4 regions of the Arthrobacter sp. 08Y14 genome follow, and region 1 is predicted to be linked to each of the others. Evidence: riboswitches for the same ligand, from Rfam matches in the RefSeq annotation. Region 1 holds a riboswitch; each other region holds the start of a gene.

Region 1 (5,200 bases):
ATGTGGGCGATCCGGCGGGCGAGGCCAAGACCGGCAACGGGAGCCCTGCCGTTGTAATAGTCGCCGCCGTTGAAATCCGGATCCAGGCGGATGGCTTCCAGCTGCGCCTGGCCAAAGGCAATTTGCTCCGCGGAACTGGCAGCGGTGCACGCAATGACGGCGCAGCGCTGCACTCGGCCGGGCTCGGTGGCGGCCCATTCCAGGGCACGGGCGCCGCCCAGGGAACCGCCGAGCACGGTGTGCCAGACGCGGATTCCCAGCTGGTCGGCCAGGCGCGCCTCGGCGCGAACGGAGTCCCGGATCGTGACAAAGGGAAACCGCGACCCCCAGGGGAGCCCCTGCGGATCCGGCGACGATGGTCCGGAGGATCCGTAGCAGCCGCCGAGCATGTTGATGCAGACGACAAAGTACCGGTCAGTGTCCACCGTCTTGCCCGGACCCACCAGTGCGTCCCACCAGCCGTCCTCGCCGCTGCTGCCCCTGGCCACATGGGTGCTGCCGGTGAGGGCGTGGGCCACCAGCACGGCATTGTTTGCATCCGCGTTGAGGGTCCCCCACGTCTCGTAGGCAAGGGAAACGTCCGGCAGGTAGCCTCCTGTTTCCAGATGCAGGCTGCCGATGCGCGCATGCCGCAGCACCCCGTCCCCGGCGGGGGCGGAGTGCTGCGGTACGGTACCGCCGGCGGTTCCGGCAGCGTTTGAGGTAGAAGGAAGTGTCACGCTGCCCGCTACGCTCCCTTGGCTGCCCGGAACCCGGCGTCGAGGTCCGCAATAATGTCGTCAATGTGCTCAATGCCTACGGACAGCCGGACCAGCCCGGGGCTGACTCCCGCTGCCAGCTGCGCCTCGGCCCCCAGCTGGCTGTGGGTGGTCGACGCCGGATGAATGACCAGGGAGCGCACGTCGCCCACGTTCGCCACATGGGAGTGCAGGTCCAGGGCATCCACGAACCGCTTGCCGGCGTCGATGCCGCCGTTGATCTCGAAGGAGACAATGGCGCCCGTTCCGCGCGGCCCGTAATGGCGTCCGCGCTCGAACCACGGGCTGGATTCCAGGCCCGCATAGGCGACGGAGACGACGTCGTCGTGCCCTTCCAGCCAGTTGGCCACCGCGACGGCGTTGCTCACGTGCCGCTCCATGCGCAGGCTCAGGGTTTCCAGGCCCTGGGCAATGAGGAACGCGTTGAACGGGGACACGGAGGAGCCAAGATCGCGGAGCAGCTGGACCCGCGCCTTGAGGATGTAGGCGAGGTTGGCACCCAGAATGCCGCTGGCACCCAGGTCACGGGCATAGACGAGCCCGTTGTAGCTCTCATCCGGGGTGTTGAAGCCGGGGAATTTCTCCGGATCGGCACCGAAGTCAAAGTTGCCCGAATCCACGATGACGCCCGCAATGGCGGTACCGTGCCCGCCGAGGTACTTGGTGGCCGAGTGCACCACAATGTCCGCGCCCCACTCGATGGGCCGGATCAGGTACGGGGTGGAGAGCGTGTTGTCCACGATCAGGGGAATGCCGGCCTCATGCGCCACCGCACTGATGCCCTCGATGTCCAGCACGTCCTGGCGGGGGTTGGAGACCACCTCGCCGAAGAAGGCCTTGGTGTTGGGCTGCACCGCCGCCCGCCACTGCTCCAGATTGTCCGGATCGGCCACGAACGTTGTGGTGATGCCGAACTTCTTCAGCGTGTGCTTGAACAGGTTGTACGTTCCGCCGTAAAGGCTGGGGCTGGCAACGATGTGGTCCCCGGCTTCGGCCACGTTGAGGATGGCGAAGGTTTCCGCGGCCTGCCCGGAGGCGAGCAGCAGTGCCCCGATCCCGCCTTCAAGGGAAGCGATCCGGTTTTCCACCGCTTCCTGGGTGGGGTTGCCGATGCGGGTGTAGATGGGGGCAAGCTCAGCCAAGGCGAACCGGTTGGCTGCTGCTTCCGCACTGGGAAAGACAAAGGACGATGTCTGGTAAATAGGCAGGGCGCGGGCGCCGGTAACGGCGTCGGGCTCCTGGCCGGCATGGATGGAACGGGTTTCAAAGGACCAGTTTTCTGACACTGCTTAGCTCCCATAACCTAAGGGCCGCACAGAGACTTCCGGCCGGAACAAGGTAACCGGCAGCCACGTGGGACCCGCGCTTGCCCTGCATCCGTTGAGGCAGGGCCAGGTCTTCACCCGGGGCACCCCACCGCGGTTGGAGGGTTGCCGGCCAGCAAGCCGGGGCTATCTGCTGGCACTCATGACCTATCCCCTATGAAAACGGATAAGTCCGGCGCCTGCAAGGAGTGTGACGGATCATTTCCCGGGCGTCGGCGGCACGGATGGGCGCGTACCTTTTCCCGGCGGCTGCGGGGAAAGCGTCTTCGGCGCCTTAGGTGGCCCTAAGTCGAGACGCGGGTCACAACGTGCCATTATGGGCCGCATGCGCTTGGACCATGTATCTTATGCCAGTGAATCCGACGGTCTTTTGGCCACGACAGAGAGGATCGCAGACGCTCTGGGAGCGGACTTCGTCAAGGGCGGCGTCCATCCGCGTTTTGGTACGCGGAACATGATCCTTCCCCTGGCCAACCATCAGTACGTCGAGGTGGTGGAAGCCCTCAACCACCCGGCCTCGGACAAGGCTCCCTTCGGCCAGGCAGTGCGCCAGCGCTCGGAGTGCGGCGGCGGCTGGATGGGCTGGTGCGTGGCTGTGGATGACCTCACCCCCTTTGAAGAACGGCTTGGACGGCTCTCCGTTCCGGGTAACCGGAAGTTCCCCGACGGCCAGGAACTGACCTGGCGGCAGATCGGCATCAACGGCCTGATCGCCGACCCCCAGGTGCCGTACATGCTGCGCTGGGATGACGGAACCGAGGAACTGCACCCCTCGGCTGCCCTGCCCGGCATGCCCGGTGCCGTGAAGCTGGACTCGCTGACCATTGCCGGCTCCGCTGACCGTGTGGCGCAGTGGCTGGGCACCCCGGCCGAGGAACCGCTGGAGAACGTGGGCGTCACGTGGATTTCCCCCAAGGGAACTCCCGGCATCATGTCCGTCACGTTCAACACGGCCAAGGGCCTCGTCGAGATCTAGTTCTGCTGCCGCTTTGGGGGATCCGCGCACCTTTCTGGGCGGGCCGGACCCCTGATCCGCTGCCGCTTTGGGCATCCGCGCACCTTTCGGGAAATCGCTGCCGGTCCGCACCGGCAGCAGAATCCCAATCCGGATGCGCCTGCCCAAAGTGGTCGCCTTTCCCGCCGGCGGCGGAACCAGTTGGGTAAATGCTGCCGCTGTGGGCATCCGCGCACCTTTCGGGCGGGCTGGACCCTGAACCGCTGCCGCTTTGGGCATCCGCGCACTTTCTGGGCGAGCCGGACCCCTGAGCCGCTGCCGCTTTGGGCATCCGCGCACCTTTTGGGCGGGCCGGACCCTGAATCGCTGCCGCTGTGGGCATCCGCGCACCTTTTGGGCGGGCCGGACCCCTGAACCGCTGCCGTTTTGGGCATCCGCGCACCTTTCGGGAAATCACTGCCGGTCCGCACCGGCAGCAAATTCCCAATCCGGATGCGCCTGCCCAAAGTGGCGGTCTTCCCTCAGGCGGGGTTTTTATCCACAGACCGCTCCCGGTCCATCTAGTGAAGCAAGCCCAGGATTCACGCTTGTCTCATGGATCCGGAGTTTCTTTATGCAGCCGACGCCGATCGCGACGGCTCCGGCAGACGTTCCCTGGCCCGGAGATGTCAGGCGGGCGAGCTGGTCCGGGTGCGGGCAGGGGTCTACATCGAAGCCGCCCAGTGGCAGAAGATGCCGCAGTGGGACCGGGACCGTGCCTCGATTACCGCTGCCGTGGATCAGGCACAGGCACCTCGGATCCTGATCCAGCAGTCGGCCGCCGTCATCTGGGGTTTACCGGTCATCGGCAGAACCTCTGAAATCCTGCTGCTGGCACCGGGCACTTCGCATGGAAGGCGCCGCGGCAGTCTCCGCTGGACACCTCGGAGATTACTCGAACCGACCACGACAAGGGACGGCCTTACCCTCACCTCACGTGCTCAAACAGTCCTCGACATGGCCGCTCGGCTGCGCTTCGAGCGTGCTGTTCCCGCCATGGACCACGTTCTGCGTCCGGATGCGGCACGCAGCCTTCCCGCTTTGGAGAAGGATGCCCTGCTGATCCTTTGCGAAAACCTTCCGGACGAGGTCAAACGCACCAGGGCGAGAAGCGTAATCTCCTTCGCGGACAGCCGTTCCGAATCCCCCGGCGAGTCCTATTCCCGTGCCGTTTTGCACCTGTACGGATTTCCGCCGCCGGAGCTCCAATATGAGTTCCGGTCTGCCGGCGGACAATTCATTGGAAGAACCGACTTTTTCTGGAAGGACTACGCGCTGGTCGGCGAGTTCGACGGAGCGGTGAAATACGGAACCGCGGCATCAAGCCAAAGCCCCGGCGCCAACCGACAGGTTGGCACGGCTTCCCGGGAAGCCCTCATCCTCGAGAAGCGGCGGGAAGATGCAATTCGGGCGACCGGCGTTGGGTTTGTCCGCTGGTCCTGGGCCGACCTCATCAAACCCCGGAACGATCCGGACGGGCTGGTGAGCATGTTGCTTCGAGCCGGGCTGCCCAGGCAACGCCGCCGCCGCTGAAACGGTCAGGAGGCCCCCGCCGCGCGGGCCAGCCCGGCATTGGTCTCCCGCACCGTGTCGGCATCGATCTTCACCACGCGCCGGTCATAGCTGAGCAGCCCGTTCACTTCGTCCTCCACATCGGTCAGCTGCGTGTACACGGTCGCAGCCAGGCCCTGAGCCACCGCCGGCTCAATCTGCTGCCGGTGCAGCTTAATCCATGCCCGCCGCAGGGCCTCCGGCGTCTTGAATTTCCGGTAGCCGAACTCCTTCTCATTGAATGTGTGGCCCGGAACGCGCAGGCTGTAGCCGCCGTACTCGGACAGGACGACGGCGCGCCCGTCCCGCAGCCAGCCCTTCCGGAGCACAAACGGAACAAAGTACACGTGCACGCTCTTTAGGTCTCCCCCGCCTTGGTCATGCCAGCCGCTGGCATGGTCGATGCTGCGGGTCGGATCCAGCGAGCCCAGCAGGTCGGTGACGGCGTTCGCGTCAAACTGGCCCCAGCCTTCGTTAAACGGAACCCACACTGCCAGCGAGGTGCTGTTACGCAGCAGGTTCACGGTGTCACGCAGCTCCGTCAGGAACTCGTCCCGGCCCGCTTCATCAGC
Region 2 (5,200 bases), on a different contig from region 1:
CGCCGTCGTCATGCCCGGCGGAGCCTCGCAGGCACGCCGCACACTCGATGCCTGGCAGGAATGGGCCAAGCAGCGCGGCGCCAAGGGCCTGGCCTACGTGCTGGTGCAGGAAGACGGCACCCTGACCGGTCCCGTTGCCAAGAACCTCACCGACTTTGAGCGCGAAAACCTGGCGGAGAAGGTAGGCGCCAAGCCCGGTGACTGCATCTTCTTCGGCGCAGGTGAAAAGACCGAGGCACGCGCACTCCTCGGCGCAGCGCGAGTCGAGATCGGCCACCGCACCGGCCTGATCAACCCGAATGACTGGGCTTTTGTCTGGGTGGTTGACGCCCCCATGTTCGAGCCGGCTTCCGCTGCCGTTGCCGCGGGCGACGTGGCCGTGGGCGGCGGTGCCTGGACTGCGGTCCACCACGCCTTTACCTCACCGAAGCCCGAGTTCATGGACACCTTCGACACGGATCCCGCATCGGCTCTGGCCTACGCCTATGACATTGTCTGCAACGGCAACGAAATTGGCGGCGGCTCCATCCGTATCCACCAGCGCGATGTGCAGGAGCGCGTCTTCAAGGTCATGGGCCTGTCGCAGGAAGACGCCCAGGAGAAGTTCGGGTTCCTGCTTGAAGGATTCAAGTACGGCGCACCGCCCCACGGCGGCATCGCCTTCGGCTGGGACCGTGTGGTCGCGCTGCTTTCGGGCAGCGAATCCATCCGCGACGTCATTGCCTTCCCGAAGTCCGGCGGCGGCTATGACCCGCTGACCCAGGCTCCGGCTCCGATCACTGCCCAGCAGCGCAAGGAAGCCGGCGTGGACTTCAAGCCGGAAAAGAAGGCTGAAGCCAAGAAGGACGACGCCAAGAAGGACTAGGTCTTTCGCAGGATTCCAGAATGATGAAGGTGCCCGGCCGCTGATGCGGCCGGGCACCTTCATCTTTCGACGCGCCGGTAAATTTGGGTGAATTATTCCGGCAGCCTGTTTTAGCCCGGTGCGGGCGCCATAGTGGGGACCGGCAAATTGTAGACAACAAGCCAGTAATCTCCGTCCGGCCCGTCCACTGTGATGGACGCCGGGGTTTGATCGGGTGTGACGATGTGTTCAAAAGACGTTAGGACCGGCCAATTGCAATTGTTGCTGCTGGAAGCGGTCACTGGGTTTGAATCAGCGTCCCGAACCTCGATGCTGTAGTCCCCGGGCTGGTTACAGGTGAGGTACACGCTGAAGCTGGTCCCCGGTTCCATTGCGGGCAGATCGAAGGTGCTCCTCCCGGTGCCGGGTTCCTCGAGCATGAGGCTCGCGTTGAGAGGGCGCCCCTGGGGATTTTGCTGGAAGTAGCTCTCGAGGCTGATGGGATTGTCCGCCCGGAACAGTGCCAGCATGGCGGGGTCGCTGGGGGCAGGAGGCTCCGTGCTTCCCGGGGGCAGTTCCACGCCGATGCTGCTCCGGCTGGACGAACCGGCTTTGGGGGAGGCCGTGGCGGTCTCCCCGGCTGTGGCTGACGATGTGGCCGGTTTAGAGGAAGCGGCCTCGGGCTCCTCCTGGGCGCTGCATCCTGTCAGCACCAGACCCAGCGCCGCTGCGGGAAGCAGGGCCTTATGCATAAACGGCAAATCCGACGCTCTGCCGGGCCTTGCCTTATTCCGTGATGTTCCATTGGCATTTCTGTTTCTGGTCATCTCCGCTACTTCCTTCCGAAGTAATCCGAAGAACGATAGTGGAGCCGGCTTCGAATGTAAAGGATTGGTAACGGACGGCCGCTGTCATAAACGCGTGGAAACAATTCCCGGCTCCGTATTTCCGGTGCCGACACATTTCTGCCGGTCAGGCGAATTCGGGAACGCCCAGACGGCGAAACGCTGAACCGTGGAATATCAGGGGCTCATGGGCATCGTCGTGTGAGGCATGGCCGTGCACCCGTAGCAGAACCACCTGATGGTCCCCGGCCGGAACCTCATTCTCCACAGAGCACTCAAGCCAGAGGGCGGCCCGGTCCAGGAACAATGATCCGGAGTCATCCGTGTGCAGATCCAGTCCGGCGAAGCGGTTTCCGGCCCTGGACGCAATCTGTTTGCAGACGCCCTCGTGATCGGAACCCAAAATCGACACGCCAATCCGGGCCGAGCCCCGCAGCACCGGCCATGTGCGGGACGTGTTCTGCACGGCAAACATCACCAGCGGCGGATCCATGGAAACGCCCACCGTGAAGGAAGAAGCAACCAGGCCCTGCGGCTCGCCGTCGATGACCGCGCACAGGGCGGCAACGCCGGACGGAAAACGGGAGAACGCCCGGCGCAATGCAGCGGGCTGAAGGTCGGTCAAAAGTGCCATGCTCAAAAGATCCTCTGCCTCAAGCGCCCGGTAACCCGATACGTCGGTAGCGAAGCGCGGTACTTGCCGGGCCGGTTGGAAACCGGGCGGCCGAATCGTCACCTGGAGCACCCCGCTACGGCGAGAGGGTTGCCGTCCAGCCGGCCAGGGCCCGTGGCTGGAACTCTTGATTCTTGCTCCAACGTAGGCCGGGCAGCACCGGGACACAAACCCCCGCCACAGTTCGTAAACTCCGCTTCATAAAAGTCATGGGGATGAAGGGATACAGTGTGAAGAATGAGACAGCGGTGGTTTAAACAGGTGGACGTTTTCGGCAGCGAACCGTATTTGGGCAACCCGCTGGCGGTGGTGCTCGAAGCGGAAGGGCTGACGGATGCTGAGATGGCCTCCTTCGCCCGGTGGACCAACCTTTCCGAGACCACCTTCGTCCTGCCGCCCACTGTGGACGGGGCCGACTACCGGGTCCGGATCTTCACCCCCGGCGGGGAGATTCCCTTCGCCGGACACCCTACGCTGGGCACGTGCCACGCCTGGCTGGAGACCGGGGCCAAGCGCCGGTACCCCGACGTCGTCGTACAGGAATGCGGCATAGGACTCGTGACGCTGCACGCCAATGCCGGGATCGCGGCGTTTGCCGCTCCGCCCCTGCTGCGCTCCGGTGAGCTGGAGGACGATGTCCTGGACCAGGCCCGGCAGGCGCTGGGCCTGGAACCGGAGCAGATCCTCGCCTCCAACTGGATCGACAACGGACCCGGCTGGCTGGGACTGCTGCTCCGGGACGCCGCAACCGTCTTGGCGCTGAACCCGAATCCCGTGATCATGGGCAACCTGCGCGTGGGCGTCATTGGCGCGCAGCCGGCGGACGCGGAAACAGACTTTGAAGTGCGCGCCTTCGTACCGGGTCTCGGTATTGCAGAGGATCCGGTCACCGGCAGCCTCAACGCCGGACTCGCCCAGTGGCTGATCGGAGCCTCACTGGCACCGGAACGCTACGTCGTCACCCAGGGCACTGCCGTCCAGCGCTCCGGCCGGGTCCGGGTCTTCACCCGGGACCGCAAAATCTGGGTGGGCGGATCCACGGTCACCTGCATTGACGGCACCGTCACACTGTAAATCGGGCACCATGTTCACCCTAAACTCGCTTGCCCTTCCGGTTATCGGTGCACCCATGGCCGGGGGGCCTTCCACCCCGGAGCTGGCTGCTGCAGTGGGGGAGGCCGGCGGGCTCGGCTTCCTGGCCGCCGGTTACAAGAGCACAGGCACCGTGGCGGACCAGATTACCCAGCTGCGCAGGCTGAGCGGCCGGCCCTTTGGCCTGAACCTCTTCGTTCCGGATGCTGCCAACACCTACCCGGTTGCCGCGCAGGATCAGGCTGCAGGGAAGGCGGCAGCCCGGGCTCGAAAAATCGAAGCGGCCCTGATCTTCCGTGAGCACCTGGTCACAGCAGCAGGACAGGGGCCAGCCGGAACCACGGTCCCCGAACCCGGGATGCCGAACCCCAACGACGACGACGCCTGGCAAGCCAAGCTGGAGCTGGTCCTCCGGGAGCGGGTCCCGGTAGTGTCCTTCACCTTCGGATTGCCGGAACCGGCGGTCTTTGCCGAACTTGCCGCGCAGGGAATCTGCAGCGTGGTGACGGTCACCGATGCCGGCGAGGCGCGCGCGGCGGCAGCTGCCGGAGCGAACGTCCTGTGCGTGCAGGGCCCGGAAGCCGGCGGACACCGGGGAACCCTTGACAGCGGGAAGGTGCCGGGGAAGGTCTCATTAACTGGCCTGCTGGACCAGGTTCGAGAAGCCTGCCCGCTCCCGTTGGTAGCCGCGGGAGGGATTTCCACCCCGGAGGACGCGTCCGCAGCTCTGGCCGCCGGGGCAGGTGCCGTCCAAGTGGGAACACTGCTGCTGCTCAGCGACGAAGCCGGGACCAGCAAGGTACACCGCGGCGGGTTGATGGATGCCGTGCAGGGGCGCAGGGATCCTGACACTTCGCTGACCCGGGCTTTCTCCGGCCGTCCGGCGAGGGGGCTGGTCAATGACTTCATGCGTGCCTATCCGGATGCCCCGGACGCTTACCCGTACATCAACCACATCACCGGCCCGCTCCGGGCCGACGCCGCGGCGGCAGGCAATCCGGAAGGAGTCAGCCTGTGGGCCGGCACAGGGTTCCGGCATGCCGCTGAAGGTCCGGCGCCGGTGATCCTCCGTCGCCTGTTCGGGCTGGCCGACTGAGGCCGGGCCCGTCGCGGGACAGCACGGGGTTTGGTATCAGAACGGGTCAGGGCACCGTAATTCGGATGAAAACGGAGCAGGCATCCTTAGCAGCCTGAGCCAGCACCGCCAGTTTGGGGTCCTGAACATCGAGCGGACGCAGCCGGGTCAGGTTGCTCCACCGCGCGAAGATCTTCTGCCGCGCCAGCACCTCGGTCAGCTGACGGTCTCCGCCGAACACCAGATACTCCGGCGGATGTTCGGTGAAAATGCGGGCGGCCTGCTCGGCTGCGGTCTCCACCAGCGCGTCGGCCTGGTTGGCCCGACGCCGCGCAAAACGCTGCTGCGATCCGCCGCCCGCGGCAGTGCGCGACTGCACATAGCGGTTGCCGGTTTTGGACGCGAGCAGCTGGCCCTCCCGGGCAACACCCGCGGCGTATCCGCCGCGGCGCAGCAGCACAATCCCGAGCGTCCGCGACTGGCCGGCCAAGGAGACCAGGCGTTCGACGTCGTCGCCCCCTCGCCCCGGACGTCCGTCGTCAGGCCACGGCGCCAACAGGTCGGCTTCGGTGCCGTTGGCGGCGGACACATGAAGGCCTCCGTGTTCGGGGGTGATGTCCAGCGCGCCGGCTCCGGCGGCCAGACGGTCCAGCCAGCCCGGCAGCCGCTGC
Region 3 (5,200 bases), on a different contig from region 1:
GAAGGTGAGGGTGACGGCCGCCCAGAGGACAAAAACGCTGCCGGCGGTCCGCTTAGCGACAATGCGGCCGGTGCTGCCTCCGGACACCGTTGTGCGCGGTGCCGTGTTGAGGGGATCAAGGGATTGGGTGCTCATTGGGGATCCACCGCCGTGACGTCGTAGAGGTAGGGGAGGGAAAGGCTGGGTTCAAGGGTGAGGTTTGTCCAGCGGTCGCTGCGCAGGGCCACCTGGCTGGCCTGGTTGTAGAGCGGCAGCTGGAGGGCGTGGTCGCTGACGATCTGCTGGGCCTGGTGGTAGAGCTCCTTCCGGACGGCAGCATCGTCGGTGGCAAGTGCCGCGTTCAGGATCGAGTCCAGCCCGGGATTCCGAAACCCCGACCCGTTGGCTACAAAGCCGGCGGACTCGGTGTATTCCGAGGAGAAGACAATGCGCAGCACATCGGCGGTGTTGGTGTTCCAGTAATCGGCGCGAAGGTCGTATTCGAAGGTATTGCCCAGTTCGCTCACGGTTGCTGCGTCGCCGTTCTCGATCAGCACCTCGAAGCCGGCCTGCTTCGCTGTCGCCTGGATTTGAGTGACCAACGCCTGGTGCGCAGCGGGCCAGGCGCCGGGGGTGTACGGGAAATGAACTCTCAGGCGCTCGCCGTCTTTCACCCGGTACCCTTCGGCGTCGTGTTCCGTCCAGCCGGCGTCGTCGAGCAGGCGCGCTGCTTCGGCGGGGTCCGGGTCATAGACGTGCTCAAAATCGGGGGAGTAGAAGCCGGTGGTGGAGCTGAGCGGCCCGCCGGCCCGGGTGACGGTGCCAAAGTAGACGCTGTTGATGCCAGCGTCCACGTGGGCGCTGTGCAGGAAAGCCTTGCGGACGTTGAGATCGTCAAACGGCGCACGGGTGGTGTTGAGGATCAGGTTGGTAGGGTTTCCGGGCCGGTCACGCAGGGTCAGCTCCACATTTGCGTCCGCCTCCGCCTCGGCAAAATGGACCGAGGGCATGAGGTCCAGGGCGTCCGCCTGGCCTGCCCGCAGCAGGCCGTACCTCGTGGAGTCTTCGGGCACAATGCGCCATTCGATCTTCTCAATGTGTGCCGGGCCGTCATGCTGCGCGAAGGGCGGAGCGGAGTTGTAGTCTTCGTTGCGGACCAGGGTGACCTTGGACTGCGGGACGTAGTCCATGATCTTGTATGGTCCCGAGCCCACGGGCGAGTGGCAGTTTTCCACTTGCGGCCGCTTCAGGGCCGCGGGTGACTGGATGCCGAGGAAGGGCTGGGCGAGCACCTCCAGGAACGCCGCATACGGTCGGTTCAGGGTGACGACGGCGGTGGTCGGGTCCACTACCTGCGTGGACTCGTAGGGTTTGAGGTAACCGCCTGCGGTACCGGACTGTGTGTTTGGATCCACCATGTGGTCCAGGTTTGCCTTCACTGCTTCCGCGGTGAGTTTTGTCCCGTCGGTGAACCAGACGTCGTCGCGCACTGTGAATGTGTAGGTGAGACCGTCGCCGGACACTGACCACGCTGTGGCGAGCCACGGATGGATGGCGCCGCCGCTGTCCTGTGAAACGAGCGAATCCAGGTAATTCGCTGCGATGGATGCCTGCGGCATGTCGCCGTCCACGTGGGGATCCAGGCACGAAATGTCCTTGCCGGTGGCAAAGACAAAGGTGTCGCTGCCGCTGGCTGCGGCTGGCCCGCCGCAACCTGAAACCACAGTGGCGAGCATGGCCCCTGCCGTGAGGACGGCGAGGATGCGGGGTAGCTGGGGATGGGGTTTGAGAGGTCTTGCTGTGCTCACGTCAGGCTCCTGAATCATCGCCCGGCGGAGGGCGACGCAGGTTCGCCGGCGGCAGCTTCGCCGTGCCGGGGCAGGGCGAAGCTGACCAACGAAAGCGCGCAGCTTCTCCATCGGTCCTGGCAGTAGCACCGTTCCCCGCTGCTGGGCGGGGAGGGTTGCTGCGGCGTCGTCGATCCAGGTCTCTCGGCCGCTCGGGATGGTTAAGGAAAAGCTAGCCCATGGATCATGGCCGGGCCAGCGATGACCGTTTTTGACCTCATGCGCCGTCTCGGTGCGTCATCGGCGGTCACAGAGGTTCACGGCGGTGTCATCTGGACCCGGGGCCGGGCGTCCAGGCCAAGAGTGTGCGATGCGCCACGAAATTAGTTGACTAAGGGCAATTACTTATATAGTTGATCTAAATCAACTACTAGCAGGAGCCCGATGTCCCCCGCAGAACGTCCCCCCGAAAAAAAGTCCGAGAAGAAGGCCAAGGTGCCCAAGCGGACCGCCTCCCCGGACGGGACCATGACCCACAAGCAGGTGCTGGAATCCCTTTCCGGCCTGCTCCTTGGCATGTTTGTCTCGATTCTGGCGGGCACGGTGGTTTCCACCTCCCTGCCGCTGATCATCTCGGACCTTGACGGCAACCAGTCCGCCTACACCTGGGTGGTGACGGGAACACTGCTGGCCACAACGGTGTCAACGCCGCTGTGGGGCAAGTTTGCCGACCTGTTCAACCGCAAGCTGCTGATCCAGCTCGCGCTGGGCATCTTTGTGCTCGGCTCGGCACTGGCCGGCTTCTCGCAGGACACCAGCACGCTGATTGTCTTCCGCGTGCTGCAGGGTCTGGGTGCCGGTGGTCTCGCCGCGCTGAGCCAGATCATCATGGCTGACATCATCAGCCCGCGCGACCGCGGGAAGTACGCCGGACTCTTTGGTGCCGTCATGGCGCTGGGCACCGTGGGCGGACCGCTGCTGGGCGGCGTTGTCACTGACGCCTTCGGCTGGCGCTGGAACTTCTTCATTGCCCTGCCGGTGGCGGTGGCTGCCATCATCCTGCTGCAGATGACCCTGCACCTGCCCCAGCACGCCAAGCGCAAGGTCCACATCGACTACCTGGGTGCTGTCCTGATCGCCGGCGGCGTGTCGCTGCTGATGATCTGGGTGACCCTGGCCGGCAACCAGTTCGGCTGGGCCTCGCTGGCCTCCTTCCTCATGGTCGCCGGATCCGCCTTGCTGCTGATCGCTGCCGTGCTGGTGGAATTCAAGTCCCCGGAACCGATCATTCCGCTGTCCATGTTCAAGAACCGCACCTTCACCCTTTCCGTCGTGGCCAGCATTTCCGTGGGCGTGTCCATGTTCGGCACTTCTGTGTTCCTTGCGCAGTACATGCAGCTGGCCCGCGGCGCCACCCCCACCGAGTCCGGCCTGCTGACCATCCCCATGATGGCCGGCCTGCTGGTTTCCTCCACGCTGTTCGGAACGATCATCAGCCGCACCGGCAAGTGGAAGGCCGTCATGATTTCCGGCGGTGTGCTCACCGTGGTGGGTTCCATCCTGCTGAGCACCCTGGCCTATGACACCAACCTGGTGCTGGTCGGCATCTACATGGCCGTTCTGGGCGCTGGCCTGGGCATGCTGATGCAGAACCTGGTGCTCGTGGTCCAGAACTCCATTGAGGTGAAGAACCTCGGTGTGGCCACCAGTGCGGTGACCTTCTTCCGCAGCCTCGGCGGTACCGTGGGCGTTTCCGTGCTGGGTTCGGTGCTCGGGACCATCGTTGCCTCCGAAATCAAGGACGGCATCGGTGCGCTGGCCCCGGCTGACCAGGCTGCGGCCGCCGTGGCCCTGGGCAGCGGATCCATCCCCAAGGTCTCCGAACTGCCTGACACCATTGCCGTGCTGGTGGAAAGTGCGTACGGCGTCGGCGTCGGCTCGGTCTTCCTGTACAGCGTTCCGCTGGCCGTCATTACGCTGCTGGCTGTCATCTTCATTCCGAATGCCAAGCTTGGACGCCAGAATGCCGTACAGCTGAAGAAGGCCGCCGCAACCGCTGATCTTGCGGCAACAGCCGGCATCGCCGTAGCTTCCGCCGCGGTGGAGACCCAGGCATCCGACACCGCTGCGGATTCCGCGGCCCGGAACGAGCGTCCCTCACCGGCCGAGCTTGCACTGGCCGACGTGGCGACGGGCGCCGTGGCCCTGGTGGATCCGGTCTCACCGGTGAGGACTGCCAACCCGGAGAGTCAGCCCAAGTGACACCGCGGGAGCTGGGCCGGACAAAGGCTCTGCACGAGGTTGAGGAAAACCTGCGTCTTCTCACGGAAACCGTTCGCAGCCGCATGCGGGACGCAGCCAAGGGCATCGACCCGACCCTGCCCCTGTTTGGCCTCAAAATGCTGCAACTGCTCAAGCGTGAGGGTCCGCTGCATTCCGGAGCGGCGGCAGACCTGCTGATGGTGGACAAAAGTGTCATCAGCAGGCAGTCACGACAGCTCGAGGAACTGGGACTGATTGAGGTGCAGGCCGACCCCCGGGACGGCCGCGCCCGCGTGCTGGTCCTGACACCGGCCGCAGAGGAACGGGTGGGCGCTGTCCAAACCGGCATTATGCTGGACAGCCACATCCTGGATGACTGGTCGGCGGAAGAGCTGCATGAATTTGCCGGCTATCTCTCTCGGCTTCGCAGCCCCCGCACGCTGGCAGACGCGAGCTGAGGCTCCGCCCTGGGCGGCATTCCTATTCCGCGGGGCGCTCCGACCCGGTATGAGGCGCCTCAGGACCCCTGGCATTCTGGTTTCGCCTGCGGCTGCGGGAGGACAGCATGGAGAAGGCGGTGCTCAGCACAAAGAACTCGCTGATGAAGCCCATGGGGCTGGCCGGCAGGGGAGCAAACTGATGGAACAGCACCAGCGCTGACACCATGAGGATGATCGGATGTGCCCGCAGGATCCATTCCGCGGGCACCTCACGGGGCCACGGAAAGAAGCCTTCGTCGGCAGCTGTGTCGGCGCGGGATATCTTCATGGCTCCATCTTGCCAGATACAGGCCGAGGGAATATGTTTCCAGCCATGGCTATCGCACGCACTCCCACCACTGTCATTGACTGCCCTGATCCCGCGGCACTTGCCACCTTTTACGGTGCCCTGCTGGATTGGACGGTGAACCTGCATGAGGATGAATCCTACGACGGCTGGACTGACATTACCGATGTCACCGGCCAGCGCTATTGCTTCCAGCAGGTGGAAAACTACACGGCGCCGGTCTGGCCGGAACAGGACATTCCACAGCAGGTGCATATTGATGTGGATGTTGATGATCTGGATGAAGCCGAGGCGGCGGTGCTGCAGCTCGGTGCCACCAAGCATCCGTACCAGCCGGGCACCACCTTTCGCGTTTTTCTGGATCCGGCCGGACACCCGTTCTGCCT
Region 4 (5,200 bases), on a different contig from region 1:
GGCGCGCAGCGCCAGGAAGGCACCCGACGCGAACCCGTAGAGGTCAGCCCTTCCGCCGGCCACCTGCACCACTGCCAGCAGGTCATCAACGTCGGACTCGGCCGTGTACTCTTCCCCCACGTCGCTTTCACCCAGTCCGCGGCGGTCATACGTGTAGACGGTGTGGTTTTCGGAGAGCAGCTGCGCCAGGGCCCGGGTACTGGAACTGTTGCGGTCAGCTGTCAGCGGATCCACGATCACCAGGGGCGGACCGCCGCCCTGCCGGGACCAGGCGATGCGGGTGCCGTCGGCGGAAAGGGCCATGCCGGTGGCGCTGGGTGAGGGTTCCATAGCGGACTCCTGCTCGCTAAAGGGGTTCACTGCGCGGACCCTTCAAACGTAAGGAGGCAGTCGGTCCCCGGTCAATGGCCCCGCCCGGAACCCGCCCCGCAAACCTCCGGCCGGACGGCGGAACCCTCAGCGTGCCGGAGTCCCTGCCGGCTGCAGACGGAAGGACGCGCCGCGGTGGTTTTCGGGCAGCTTGTCACCGGCACCGAAGAGCTTGTGGCGCAGCGTCCCCGGGGTATATTCCGTCCGGTAGGCACCGCGCTTCTGCAGCTCCGGCACCACAAACTCCACCACGTCCTCGAAGGTACCCGGGGTAATGGCGTAGGCCAGGTTGAAGCCGTCCACATCGGTCTCTTCCACCCACCGGATGAGCTCCTCGGCGACGTCGGACCCCGAGCCCACCAGCCGCGGACCCAGCCCGCCGATCCCCGCGGATTCGGCGATGTCGCGCACCGTCCAGGGTTCGCCGTCGTCCTTCGCTTTTTGGAAGTTGTCCGAGGCAGACTGGATCGCATTGGACTGCACATTGCCCAGCGGCTCGTCCAGGTTGTAGGTGGACAGGTCCACGCCGAGCCAGCCGGACATCAGGGCCAGGGCGCCCTCGTCGCTGGCGTACCGCTGGTAGTCCAAATGCTTGGCTTCGGCTTCCTCTGATGTTGCCGCGGTGATGATGGTCAGCAGCGTGTAGATCCGGATGGAGTGGCGGTCCCGGCCGGCAGCTTCGGCGGCATCACGAATCCGGGTGACCGTGGCCCTGAGCTTTTCCTTCGTGGGCGCGCCCACGAAGACGGCCTCGGCATTGCCGGCCGCAAAGGCAATGCCCCGCGGCGAGGCGCCGGCCTGGAAGATCACCGGAGTGCGCTGCGGTGACGGCTCACTGATATGGATGCCGGGAACCTTGAAGTACTTGCCCTCATGGTTGATGTCATGCACCTTCGCCGGGTCGGTGAAGATGCCGCTGTCCTTGTCCCGGACGACGGCGTCATCCTCCCAGGAGCCTTCCAGCAGCTTGTAGATCACCTCGAGGTATTCATCCGCGTGGTTGTAGCGCTCGTCGTGCTCAAGCTGGTCTTCGGCACCCATGTTGCGGGCCGCCGAGGGCAGGTAGCCGGTGACCACGTTCCAGCCAACCCGGCCGTTGGTGAGGTGGTCCAGGGTGGAGAGGCGCCGCGCAAAGGGGTAGGGGTGTTCATAGGCTGTTCCCGCGGTGATGCCGAAGCTGAGGTTCTCGGTGACCAGTGCCATGGCGGAGACCAAAAGCAGCGGGTCATTCACCGGCACCTGGGTGCCCTGCCGCAGTGTGGCCTCGTTGGAGTTTCCATACACGTCATAGGTGCCCAGGACGTCTGCGATAAAGATGCCGTCAAACAATCCGCGCTCGCAGGTTTGGGCCAGGTTGGCCCAATAGCGGAGGTCCGTGTAGTTCGCGGACTGGTCCTGCGGATGGCGCCACAGTCCCGGAGACTGATGGCCCACGCAGTTCATGTCAAAGGCGTTGAACCGGATCTGCCGCCGGCTGTTCTGATGTGTTGAGGAAGATGATTCGGACACAGGGAAATCCTTCGGGACGGGACGCACCCGCTGGGGCGCCGTACTTGCCGTTCGCGGACGCGACACGGCCGGATCCTCATCTGGGGCACCCCGCTACGGAAAGAGGGTTGCCGCCCAACCAGCCAGAGCTTTTCGTTGGGACTCATGATCCTTCGCCACCAGTATTTGCATACCCGGACGGGCAGGGGAAATACATGACACTGTGTGAACCGCAGCCGTTAACCTGCGGTCATGAATCCGCCGGCCTGCCTGCTGCACTTGTCCACAAGCGGCAATTTCTCTTTCCCCCGCCCCCGTGCAGCGCTACGGTCACCCCCATGAAGAATCACGTCGGCTGGATAGTGCCCTTGGCAGGAATTGCGGTGGTTTGGTTCTTTGGTCCGCTTGTCCTGAATGCCGTGGCCGCTTCCGCGTTGGGCGTCATCCCCAAGGGCCTCATAGTGCTGGCCCTATTCGCCGGATGCATATTCCTGGGCATTTATCTGCTGATAAAGGTCATTCAGAACGGGCACCGAACATTCCGCGCCCACCGCCGCTCCGGAGGTCATCTCAATAAAGCCGAGAGGGCTCAGGCCGATTTACAGCGGACGTATGACGAAGCGTGGTCCGCGGCACGGGTTCTGACGGACGGGCTTCGCCGGGGGCAGGCCCCTCCAACCCAAGAGGTGTGGGGAGTTGTGCTGGAACCGGGGGAATCGGTTCACCTTTTCATAAACGCCGATTATGCGCGTTTTTACGGCCTCAACGGAACTTATGTTCACACGTCCGGATTCTTCTGGGGCCGGCCTTCCTTTGTCCTTGCAGGTGTTGGGCTGACGGCTCTCGCCAATCGTTCCCGGCGGCGTGCAGCCCAGGCGGTATCGCTTCAACAATGGCGGGAAAAACAACACACGCAAATGTTCCTGACAGACCGCAAGATTATTGCCCAGGTGAACGGAAGATGGCTCAGCTTTCCCTATTCGCAGATTTCCGCCTGCTACCCGGAACCTGAAAACTGCAGTCTGGTACTGGAGTTCTATTCTTATGAGCCCCTCCTGATCGGCGGGCCCGAAGCACCGCTGGCCATCGCGTATCTGGTCTGGGCCCTGTACGGCGAACACGGACTGGCGGCGCATCCGGCGCTGCAGAGCCTGCGCTCCTGACGGGGCGTCGAAATATTACGCGGGGGACTTGCCGGTTTCCGCAATCGCGCGTTTAGTTGCTCTTGACCATCCCGAGCGGCTGAGAGACCTGGATCAGTGAAGCCGCAGCAACCCTGGTTGCCGTACCTCCTCCTTGAGGGACGGCGATAGCGAGGACAACACCGCAGGAGGCCTCCCGGCCCAAGGCGTTATCCGTAGGGTGCTACTGCCAGGACCGATGGAGAGTTAACATGACCGCTCTGGCTTCACAGTCCCCTGCCGCGCCGCCCCAAACGCGCGCCGCCGGCTCCGCCCTTCCCGTTTCCTTTTCCTCCCTTGGCCGCGCTTTCGGCTCGGGCGGTGAAACCCACCAGGTGCTGCGGGACATCACCTTTGACGTACATGCCGGCGAAGTCCTGGCCATCCTGGGCTCCAGCGGCTGCGGAAAGTCCACGCTCCTGCGGGCCGCAGCCGGCCTGGACGCTCCAACCACCGGGGAAGTCCGGATCAACGGAACACCCGTCCGCGGCATTGATGACCGATGCGCCGTCGCGTTCCAGGAACCGCGGCTGCTGCCCTGGCAAACCCTGCAGGCCAACATCGCCATGGGCCTGCCCAAGGGCATCAGCGCCAAGAACGGCAAGGCCAAGGTGGCCGAACTGCTGGAGCTGGTGGAACTGGCCGCATTCGCCAAACACCGTCCCCGGGCAGTTTCCGGCGGCATGGCGCAGCGCGCCTCTCTTGCCCGGGCCCTGGCCCGCACGCCCGGCGTGCTCCTGCTGGATGAACCGTTCGGTGCACTGGATGCCCTGACCCGGCTGAAGATGCAGGACCTGCTGCTCTCGGTTCACCGGGCCACCCCCACCACGGTGCTGCTGGTAACCCACGACGTGGATGAAGCCCTCCAGCTGGCAGACCGCATCATCGTCCTGGGCAGGGAGCCCGGTGTTGCCGGAGCCACCATTACGGACACCATCACCGTGCCCGGCCCGCGCCCGCGGAACCGCGCCTCGGCCGAGCTGGCCCGAATGCGCGGCGAGCTCCTGGCCCGCCTCGGCGTCGACCGCCACTAAAACTCCTCCCCGGCGTCACCCCTTTAAGGGCCGCTACCCCCGCCGTTCTGCGCCCATTTTGCGCATGAACCGCGATGCCTCGCAGCCAACTCATCAGAAAGAATTCCCATGAACAGCCGTTCCCTCAATTCCCCCTCAGCTTCCCGCACCGCGCTCAAGGCCCTGGCCGCAGCCGCCGCCGCAGCTTCCCTGCTGCTCACCGGTTGCGTGGCAGGCGAGGATTCAGATGCCGCCGCCGACGCGGGCGCAGCCGACGGCGGAACCCTCACCCTCGACTTCGCCACCTACAACCCGCTCAGCCTGATCATCAAGGACCAGGGCTGGCTGGAATCCGCTCTGGCCGACGACGGCGTCACGGTGGAGTGGGTGCAGTCGGCCGGCTCCAACAAGGCCAATGAGAACCTGCGCTCCGGGGCGGTCGACGTCGGTTCCACCGCAGGCTCCGCAGCACTGCTGCACCGCGCCAACGGATCCCCGATCAAGGCCATCGACATTTTCTCCCAGCCGGAATGGGCGGCCCTGGCGGTGGGCGCCGACTCGGACATCACCTCCGTGGCGGACCTCAAAGGCAAGTCCGTAGCGGCCACCAAGGGCACCGACCCCTACTTCTTCCTGGTCCAGGCCCTGGACGAAGCCGGACTGAGCCTGGATGACGTCACCGTGGAACAACTGCAGCACGCGGACGGCCGGAGCGCCCTGGAAAACGGATCTGTGGATGCCTGGGCAGGGCTGGATCCGATCATGGCGGGTGCCGAACAAAACGGTGCCCGGTTGATCCACCGCAACCTGGACTTCAACACCTACGGCATCCTTGCCGCCAACGAATCCTTCCTGAAAGACGATCCGGAACTGGCCCAGGCGGTGGTCAACGCATATGAGAAGGCCCGCGCGTGGGCTGCCGAAAACCCGGAGGAAACGGCGCAGATCCTGGCCGATGTTGCCGGCCTGGACCTGGCAGTGGCCCAGACCGTGGTGCTGGAACGCAGCAACCTCGACGTGGACCCGGCCCCGGGTGAGGCCCAGCGCAGCGTGCTCGAGAAAATCGGTCCCACGCTGGTGGAAACCGGGGACGTCTCGAGCCAGGACGCCGTGGACAAGGCACTGGACGGCCTGTTTGATGACTCCTTC

The links. Region 1 has a riboswitch for S-adenosylmethionine ahead of CXR03_RS15030 (bifunctional o-acetylhomoserine/o-acetylserine sulfhydrylase). Riboswitches for the same ligand answer to the same signal wherever they lie in the genome.
Region 2: it holds a riboswitch for S-adenosylmethionine, as region 1 does, so the genes downstream of both, CXR03_RS10945 (flavin reductase family protein) here and CXR03_RS15030 (bifunctional o-acetylhomoserine/o-acetylserine sulfhydrylase) in region 1, are expected to answer to the same signal.
Region 3: it holds a riboswitch for S-adenosylmethionine, as region 1 does, so the genes downstream of both, CXR03_RS08365 (ABC transporter substrate-binding protein) here and CXR03_RS15030 (bifunctional o-acetylhomoserine/o-acetylserine sulfhydrylase) in region 1, are expected to answer to the same signal.
Region 4: it holds a riboswitch for S-adenosylmethionine, as region 1 does, so the genes downstream of both, CXR03_RS06470 (LLM class flavin-dependent oxidoreductase) here and CXR03_RS15030 (bifunctional o-acetylhomoserine/o-acetylserine sulfhydrylase) in region 1, are expected to answer to the same signal.

What each region holds. Positions count from the first base shown of each region.
Region 1 covers NZ_PJIX01000003.1:582,252-587,451, reverse strand. Annotated here, with positions in the region: gene CXR03_RS15035 (homoserine O-acetyltransferase) at 1-638, opposite strand, end outside; gene CXR03_RS15030 (bifunctional o-acetylhomoserine/o-acetylserine sulfhydrylase) at 728-2,044, opposite strand; SAM riboswitch class IV at 2,116-2,231, opposite strand; gene CXR03_RS15025 (VOC family protein) at 2,400-3,059, shown strand; gene CXR03_RS15020 (hypothetical protein) at 3,633-4,610, shown strand; gene CXR03_RS15015 (glycoside hydrolase family 2 protein) at 4,616-5,200, opposite strand, start outside.
Region 2 covers NZ_PJIX01000002.1:951,735-956,934, reverse strand. Annotated here, with positions in the region: gene aspS (aspartate--tRNA ligase) at 1-865, shown strand, start outside; gene CXR03_RS10950 (hypothetical protein) at 976-1,596, opposite strand; gene CXR03_RS10945 (flavin reductase family protein) at 1,817-2,323, opposite strand; SAM riboswitch class IV at 2,378-2,495, opposite strand; gene CXR03_RS10940 (PhzF family phenazine biosynthesis protein) at 2,600-3,436, shown strand; gene CXR03_RS10935 (nitronate monooxygenase) at 3,447-4,550, shown strand; gene CXR03_RS10930 (acVLRF1 family peptidyl-tRNA hydrolase) at 4,597-5,200, opposite strand, start outside.
Region 3 covers NZ_PJIX01000002.1:384,175-389,374, forward strand. Annotated here, with positions in the region: gene CXR03_RS08360 (ABC transporter permease) at 1-135, opposite strand, end outside; gene CXR03_RS08365 (ABC transporter substrate-binding protein) at 132-1,787, opposite strand; SAM riboswitch class I at 1,892-1,990, opposite strand; gene CXR03_RS08370 (MDR family MFS transporter) at 2,295-4,028, shown strand; gene CXR03_RS08375 (MarR family winged helix-turn-helix transcriptional regulator) at 4,025-4,486, shown strand; gene CXR03_RS08380 (hypothetical protein) at 4,509-4,796, opposite strand; gene CXR03_RS08385 (VOC family protein) at 4,842-5,200, shown strand, end outside.
Region 4 covers NZ_PJIX01000001.1:1,339,274-1,344,473, reverse strand. Annotated here, with positions in the region: gene CXR03_RS06475 (alpha/beta fold hydrolase) at 1-330, opposite strand, end outside; gene CXR03_RS06470 (LLM class flavin-dependent oxidoreductase) at 457-1,878, opposite strand; SAM riboswitch class IV at 1,914-2,028, opposite strand; gene CXR03_RS06465 (hypothetical protein) at 1,986-3,020, shown strand; gene CXR03_RS06460 (ABC transporter ATP-binding protein) at 3,251-4,072, shown strand; gene CXR03_RS06455 (aliphatic sulfonate ABC transporter substrate-binding protein) at 4,181-5,200, shown strand, end outside.